3 regions of the Paraclostridium sp. genome follow, and region 3 is predicted to be linked to each of the others. Evidence: riboswitches for the same ligand, from Rfam matches in the RefSeq annotation. Region 3 holds a riboswitch; each other region holds the start of a gene.
What was found. A riboswitch is a leader RNA that binds a small molecule or an ion and turns the genes downstream of it on or off. The one in region 3 is predicted to bind cobalamin.
Positions count from the first base shown of each region.

Region 1 (2,275 bases), on a different contig from region 3:
TAGAAACTAAGAAAAATGAAAAAACTCCAGGAAAAGACTTTGGAGCAAAAATACCAGCAAATCCAGATTTAATAGATACAATACCAGAATTAAAAGAAAAATTAAAATCTGATAACTTTACATTAGTAGATAACCGTATGTGGGATGAGTATATAGGCAAAATATCAGGATATAGTTACTGGGATAAAACAGGACGTATACCAGGTGCTGTTTATGGACATGCAGGAACAGAAGGTTCTACTTCTTTAAACTACTATAGAAATATAGATAAAACTATGAGAAATGAAGATGAAATAAAAGGTATGTGGAAAAAAGATGGAATAGATACTAATAATCATTTAGACTTTATGTGTGGTAGTGGATGGAGAGCTGCTGAGGTTTTAACATATGCAAATGTAATGGGATTTGAAAATACAGGATTATATAGTGATGGATGGATAGGATGGAGTAGAGATGCTAGTAATCCTACAGAAACGGGGACTCCAAAGTAAAAATGAAAAATAATATAAAAAAGATAATATACATGTTAATAGCTATAATTCAAATATGCATTATAGGTGGAAGTTTTATACTTCAATACTTAACAAATACTAAAGCTGGAGTAATGCATCATGTTTACTTTAAGCGATATCAATTTGAAAGTGGAATATTTTCAAGTGGTAATTTACAACTTATAAGCAATATAATTTTTATTATATCTTTAATATTTATATTGTTAGAAATATACACTATTGTAAAAAAGAAAAATTTAAACTTTATAAAAGTTCAAAATGCAATAGGGTTAATATTAAGTTTGACTTTATACTTTGTGATAAAAAGTAAATACTTTATAGATATGATAGCATATCCATATTTTATAATCGCTTTTAGCATAGTTTTAATTATACAAATTTGTGTAGTTATATTAGGTTATATAGTTAATTTAGAGAAAGATTAAATATATTTTATTAAACATAAGTATTTTATTTTACAGATAATGTAGAACAAAATACTTATGTTTTTTTGTATTGTAGAATTATGGATATAATTGTGCTAATATTATACTGATAAATATAAAATTTAGGTTTTTTTAATTAAAAGGGAATGATGTGTAAATCATCAACAGCCCCCGCTACTGTAATTATGGACAATTCTTTGTAAAGACCACTAAAGTTTTGCTTTGGGAAGGGAAAGATGCGGTTGAAGTATGAGTCAGGAGACCTGCCTAGATTAATAGTAACTTTCGGAGGGAGAGAATAGATGAAGATATCAAAAAAGATTAGATTAAGTTTACTTAGCTTGGTTATTGGACTAAGTATAGTAGGATGTAGTAAAACAGAAACGAAGAAAGAAGAATCGAAGAATACCAAACTAGAAAGTGTTACGGAGAAAAAAGATAATTATTATCCAGTAACTATAAGTACACATAATAGCAAAAAAGAAGAAATTCAAGTTACTATCAAAGAAAAGCCTAAAAAGGTTTTAGCTGTTTATCAAGATTCAATAGAAACTATGTTAGCACTAGGTTTAGAAGATAATATAGTAGCAGCTGCTGGTCTTGACCATAAGGTTAAGGATGAGTACAAAGAGGCTTTTGGTAAGGTTAAATATTTAGATGAATTTACACCTTCTAAAGAAACTGTTACAATGTTACAACCAGATTTAATATTAGGTTGGTATTCGTTGTTTTCAGATAAAAACATAGGAGATGTGAACTATTGGCAAGACAAAGACGTAAACACATATATGGCGTTGAATAGTGGTGCTGTTGAGCCAAAAACTATTAAAAATGAATGTGATGATATATTAAATATAGGTAAAATATTTAATGTAGAAGATAAAGCTAAAAAAATAGTTGATAATATAAATAATAGAGTTGACGAAGTTGTTAAATCTGAAAAAGATAAAAAACAACAAACCACTTTAATAATAGAGTTTTATGATGATAAAATTAGTGGATATGGAAAAATAACTTTAGGTGGAGACATGGTTACTAAGTTAGGTGCAAAACTTCTTAATGAAGACGGTAATGCTTTAAGTAAAGAAGATTTAATAAGCTTAAATCCAGATAGTATATTTGTAGTATATATGAATAGAGAAGATGATAATAAAGCTAGTGAAACGAAAGATTTAGTTATGAAAGATAAAGCTCTACAAAGTTTAAATGCTATTAAAAATGATAGAGTATATCCTATAGAACTAGGACAAATGTATTGCAGTGGGGTAAGAACTATAGATGGAATTGAAACTTTTGCAAATGGACTTTATCCAAGTAAATAATAGAAAGAAGGACATT
Region 1 covers NZ_JBOFKN010000157.1:7,661-9,935, reverse strand. Annotated here, with positions in the region: gene ACRCYC_RS11635 (sulfurtransferase) at 1-491, shown strand, start outside; gene ACRCYC_RS11630 (hypothetical protein) at 494-937, shown strand; cobalamin riboswitch at 1,045-1,222, shown strand; gene ACRCYC_RS11625 (ABC transporter substrate-binding protein) at 1,240-2,259, shown strand.
Region 1: it holds a riboswitch for cobalamin, as region 3 does, so the genes downstream of both, ACRCYC_RS11625 (ABC transporter substrate-binding protein) here and ACRCYC_RS07815 (ATP:cob(I)alamin adenosyltransferase) in region 3, are expected to answer to the same signal.

Region 2 (2,275 bases), on a different contig from region 3:
TTTTGAAGATTATTCTAAAAAAGATTTTCAAATGGTAAGTGAGATGTTAAAAAGAGTGGGGCTTATGGACTATAGTGATAGGAGTTTTTCAAAGCTATCTGGGGGAGAAAAACAAAGGACGTTAATTGCAAGAGCATTAGTTCAAGATACTGATTTTTTAATATTAGATGAGCCTACAAATCATTTAGATATAGGTTATCAGATACAACTTATGGATTTGATCAAAAATCTTAATATAACTACCTTATCTGCAATTCATGATATGAATATAGCATCTATGTATTGTGATTATTTAATAGTCATGAAAGATGGGAAAATAAGAAGTTTTGGAACTGTTGAAGAAGTAATAACCTCAGAGATGTTAAAAGAAATATTTGGAGTTAACGCATATGTAGGGGTAAATCCCATAAACAATAAGCTTCAAGTATCATTTATGCACAGTCATCAGCATATTAATGGTATAGGGCATGATCATGTACATGAAAATGGATTTACCGGAGAACATGATCATTTTCATAAACATACATATAATGGATAAAAATATTAACAAATTTAAAAAAATTAGAGGAATATAAAGCTATTTATAGTATTATAAATATATGTGATAAATTGAATAGAAGTATTGTAGGTTTTTAGCAATGAAATTAATAGGGAAAGAGGTTTAAATCCTCTGCAGCCCCCGCTACTGTAAAACGGATGAAACTTTCAAACCACTGTAATTGATGTTATGGGAAGGGAAAGTAGTAAGTTGATGTTGAGCCAGGAGACCTGCCTATAATACGTAAGTTAATTTCTTCGGGGTGAAGGAAAATGATTAAAGAATAGTAACCTTATTTTATTAAATTAAGGTATTATTTGAAATGTTGTTTAAATCCTAATCCAAAAAATTAGGATTTTTTTTATTTACACCTTATTAGATTGTAACTATATTTTAATTTATAAATTTAAATTTATCACAAATAAAAAATCAATAAATTAAAGTGAGGTAAAGATATGAGTTACTTAACATTGTCATTAGTAGCAGGATTACTAATTGTAGTTTTAAATCCAATAACTTCAAATGCTATGCATATCATGGAAGGTTATTTGCCTGTGAAATGGTCTATATTTTGGACTATAGTATTTATTCCGTTTTTTGTATATGGATTAAAATCAATAAATAAAATAGTAAAAAAAGATCCTAAGAAAAAAATACTATTAGCATTAGCTGGAGCGTTCGTATTTGTATTGTCAGCACTTAAAATACCATCGCTAACAGGAAGTTGTTCGCATCCTACAGGAGTAGGTTTAGGGGCTATATTATTTGGGCCAGCAGTTATGGCTGTAATAGGAACTATCGCTTTATTATTCCAAGCTATATTACTTGCACATGGAGGACTTACTACTTTAGGAGCTAATGCATTTTCAATGGCAATAGTTGGACCTATAGTATCATTTTTAATATTTAAGTTTTGTAGAAAGAGAAATGTCAATGTAGGAATGAGTGTATTTTTAGCAGCAGCATTAGGTGATTTAGCAACATATGCGGTAACAGCAACTCAACTAGCACTAGCATTCCCAGATCCTGTAGGTGGAATAATGGGATCTATTGTTAAATTCTTTGGAGTATTTTTAATGACTCAAGTACCAATAGCAATAGCAGAAGGATTATTAACTACTTTAGTATATAACTTGATAACACAAAATGAAGAAGGAGTTGAAACTGATGAGTACAAATTCGAAAGCTAAAATTAAAACTAGAAATAAAAATCTAATGCTATTAGGCCTTACTATAATACTTATAATAACTCCTTTATTATTAAATGCTACAGCTGAATATGGGGGAGCTGATGGAGAAGCAGAAGGAGTAATTACAGAAATAAATCCAGACTATAAGCCATGGGCTAGTAGTTTATATGAACCACCTAGTGGAGAAATAGAAAGTCTATTATTCTCAACACAAGCAGCAATTGGGGCTGGATTTATAGGATATTATCTAGGGACAAAAAAGGGGAAAAACAGTAAATGCTAGAAATTGATAAGTGTGCTTATACAAATAATTTAAAGGGGTATAATCCTATTTTTAAATTAGGATTCGCGTTTATAACTTTAATACTATCTATTAGTACAAATAGTATAAGTTTGCATTTATTCATAATGTTATTAGTAAGTATTTTGATTATATTTATAGCAAAAATTAATGTGAAACTATATATAAAATGTTTAAAAATACCTATGTATTTTTTAATTATAGGGACTTTACTTAATTTAGTTAACATATCATTTGCAAACAAAG
Region 2 covers NZ_JBOFKN010000159.1:2,416-4,690, reverse strand. Annotated here, with positions in the region: gene ACRCYC_RS12115 (ABC transporter ATP-binding protein) at 1-538, shown strand, start outside; cobalamin riboswitch at 610-790, shown strand; gene ACRCYC_RS12110 (energy-coupling factor ABC transporter permease) at 994-1,728, shown strand; gene ACRCYC_RS12105 (energy-coupling factor ABC transporter substrate-binding protein) at 1,706-2,011, shown strand; gene cbiQ (cobalt ECF transporter T component CbiQ) at 2,005-2,275, shown strand, end outside.
Region 2: it holds a riboswitch for cobalamin, as region 3 does, so the genes downstream of both, ACRCYC_RS12110 (energy-coupling factor ABC transporter permease) here and ACRCYC_RS07815 (ATP:cob(I)alamin adenosyltransferase) in region 3, are expected to answer to the same signal.

Region 3 (2,275 bases):
GCCTTCACGTCCCTTTATTTCCTTAACAGCATACGGAACATAATTTACATTAGTTAATATTACATCTGGATTCTTCTCAACTACTGATTCTGCACTTGGTGATATCCATCCATTTTGATCTACAAATATATTTTCTCCTCCAACTAAATTTATCATTTCATTTAAGAATGTTGCATTACCAAAACTATATAAGTTTGGTGATGGTCCTATTTCAAAGTAAACTTTCTTTTTAGTTTTTATAGATTTCCCTATTTTAGCTATTTCTTCAACTTCAGACTTCATATTGTCAACTATTTTTTGACCTTTATCTTTAGTTCCTGTTATATCTGCTATAAACATTATATCGTCATATATTCCTTGTATGCTATCACTACTTGGTATATAAGCAACACTTATACCAGCTTCTTTAACAACTTTAAATGGATCTTCACTATTTCCTGTTTTATTATGTCCTGATGCAATTATTAGATCTGGATCTAGTGATACTATTGCTTCTGGGTCTGGATTTGAGAAATCTATCAATTTTATTCCTTTAGGTAATCCAGGAACATCAGCAGAATATTTATCTACAGCAACTAATTTATCTGCTAAACCTAATTCTACTAGTACTTCTGTATTAGATGGAGCTGTTGATATTATTTTTTCAATCTTAGAAGGTACTGTAAATTCATTTCCCTCTCTATCTTTTATAACTTTATCTTTTTGACCACAGCCAACTACAGCCAACATTACCACTAACATAGTAGTAACTAATGCTAAAATTCTTTTTTTCATTTTAATTCTCCTTATTTATAAATTTTATTTATAATTTCTACTTATAAATTCTTTTTCTTCTATTCCTTCATCTTTATTTAATTTTAAAGCTAAAATAAAAAAGTATCCAGAAAGTAAATTAGCAAAATCAAACAATAGTTCATCTATATCATGTCCTTGCTCTCTATATCTATGTAATAATCTAACCAATGCTTTACACTTAGTTCTTATAATATGAGCGTAACTTCCACTTACTCCACCTTCAGGCAATACAAATTTATTAATTCTACCTTTTATTTCACCTTGATAAACTAAACTTCTAGATTCTAACCACTTTAACTCATCTTCTGTCACACTTACAAAAGTTCTTAGAGATGCATTCATATGATAAACTAGTTCATTTATTTTACTTAATTCATTTCTTAATTTTTCATCTTTCACAAAAGCTCTCAACAATCCAATCGTACTAGATATTTCATCTGTAAATATCTCATAATCACATCTTAAATCTTCTGGTTCATCATATAAAAATGGGTATGCTAAATATTTTGACATGATACTCCTCCCTTCAATAAAAAAAGCATATCACGAGGATATGCCTTTAAATTTCAATATTATAACTACTATCCAGCCCTCAGAAGATATTAGCTTTAAGTATTGGCAGGTATCCCGGCTCAACATCATACTACTCTCTTGCCTTCCCGATTTCTCAGTGGCTTATTTAAATTTCGTCAGTTTTACGGTTACTGGGGTAGCTTAGACTTTTAATCTAATTCCCTATTAAGTCATATAAACACCTAATACTTGCTATTTAGTTTTGGATTCGTCTTGGATTATATAGTATTTTTCAATATAAATCAATACTTAGTATATATTCCCAAATATATTTATATTAATCTATTTTTTATAATAATTATCTATTTCTTCTATTTCTTATAAAATCTATAATTATATATAAAACTATTAGTACAGTTATTACCATAACTATATCCATTATTATAGGGTTTATTCCCATTCTGTATCCCATATATCTAAATGGATTATACCCTCCGAATCCAAAGAACCCTCTACCGTAACTTGATGGCATGTATGATCTTCTACTTGAGCTTCCATAGTCATCATAATCATCATATTTTTTATTATTTTTATTCTTTGATTCATCACCACTACTTGTATTTGGTTTTGTAGTTGGCTTAGTACTAAAATTCCCTGAATCTGGCTTTGTAGTACTTGACTTTGGATTAGATGTATTTGAACTTGATCCTGAATCTATATTTACATCTGGCTTAGCCTTAGGTTTAGTTGTGAAACTTCCTGAATCTGGTTTTGTAGTGCTTGACTTTGGCTTACTATAACTCTTAGAACTACTTGAACTAGGTTTAAAGCTACTCGAACTTGGCTTTGAACTAAAACTTGATCTAGAGCTGCTTGATGAACTTAGTTTTGATACTTTATATTCTAGTGTACTTTTACCGCTATTATCTGAATCTGCATATACCTTATCTATAGTAAATGTAAACGC
Region 3 covers NZ_JBOFKN010000102.1:4,192-6,466, reverse strand. Annotated here, with positions in the region: gene ACRCYC_RS07820 (ABC transporter substrate-binding protein) at 1-774, opposite strand, end outside; gene ACRCYC_RS07815 (ATP:cob(I)alamin adenosyltransferase) at 799-1,308, opposite strand; cobalamin riboswitch at 1,397-1,569, opposite strand; gene ACRCYC_RS07810 (hypothetical protein) at 1,667-2,275, opposite strand, start outside.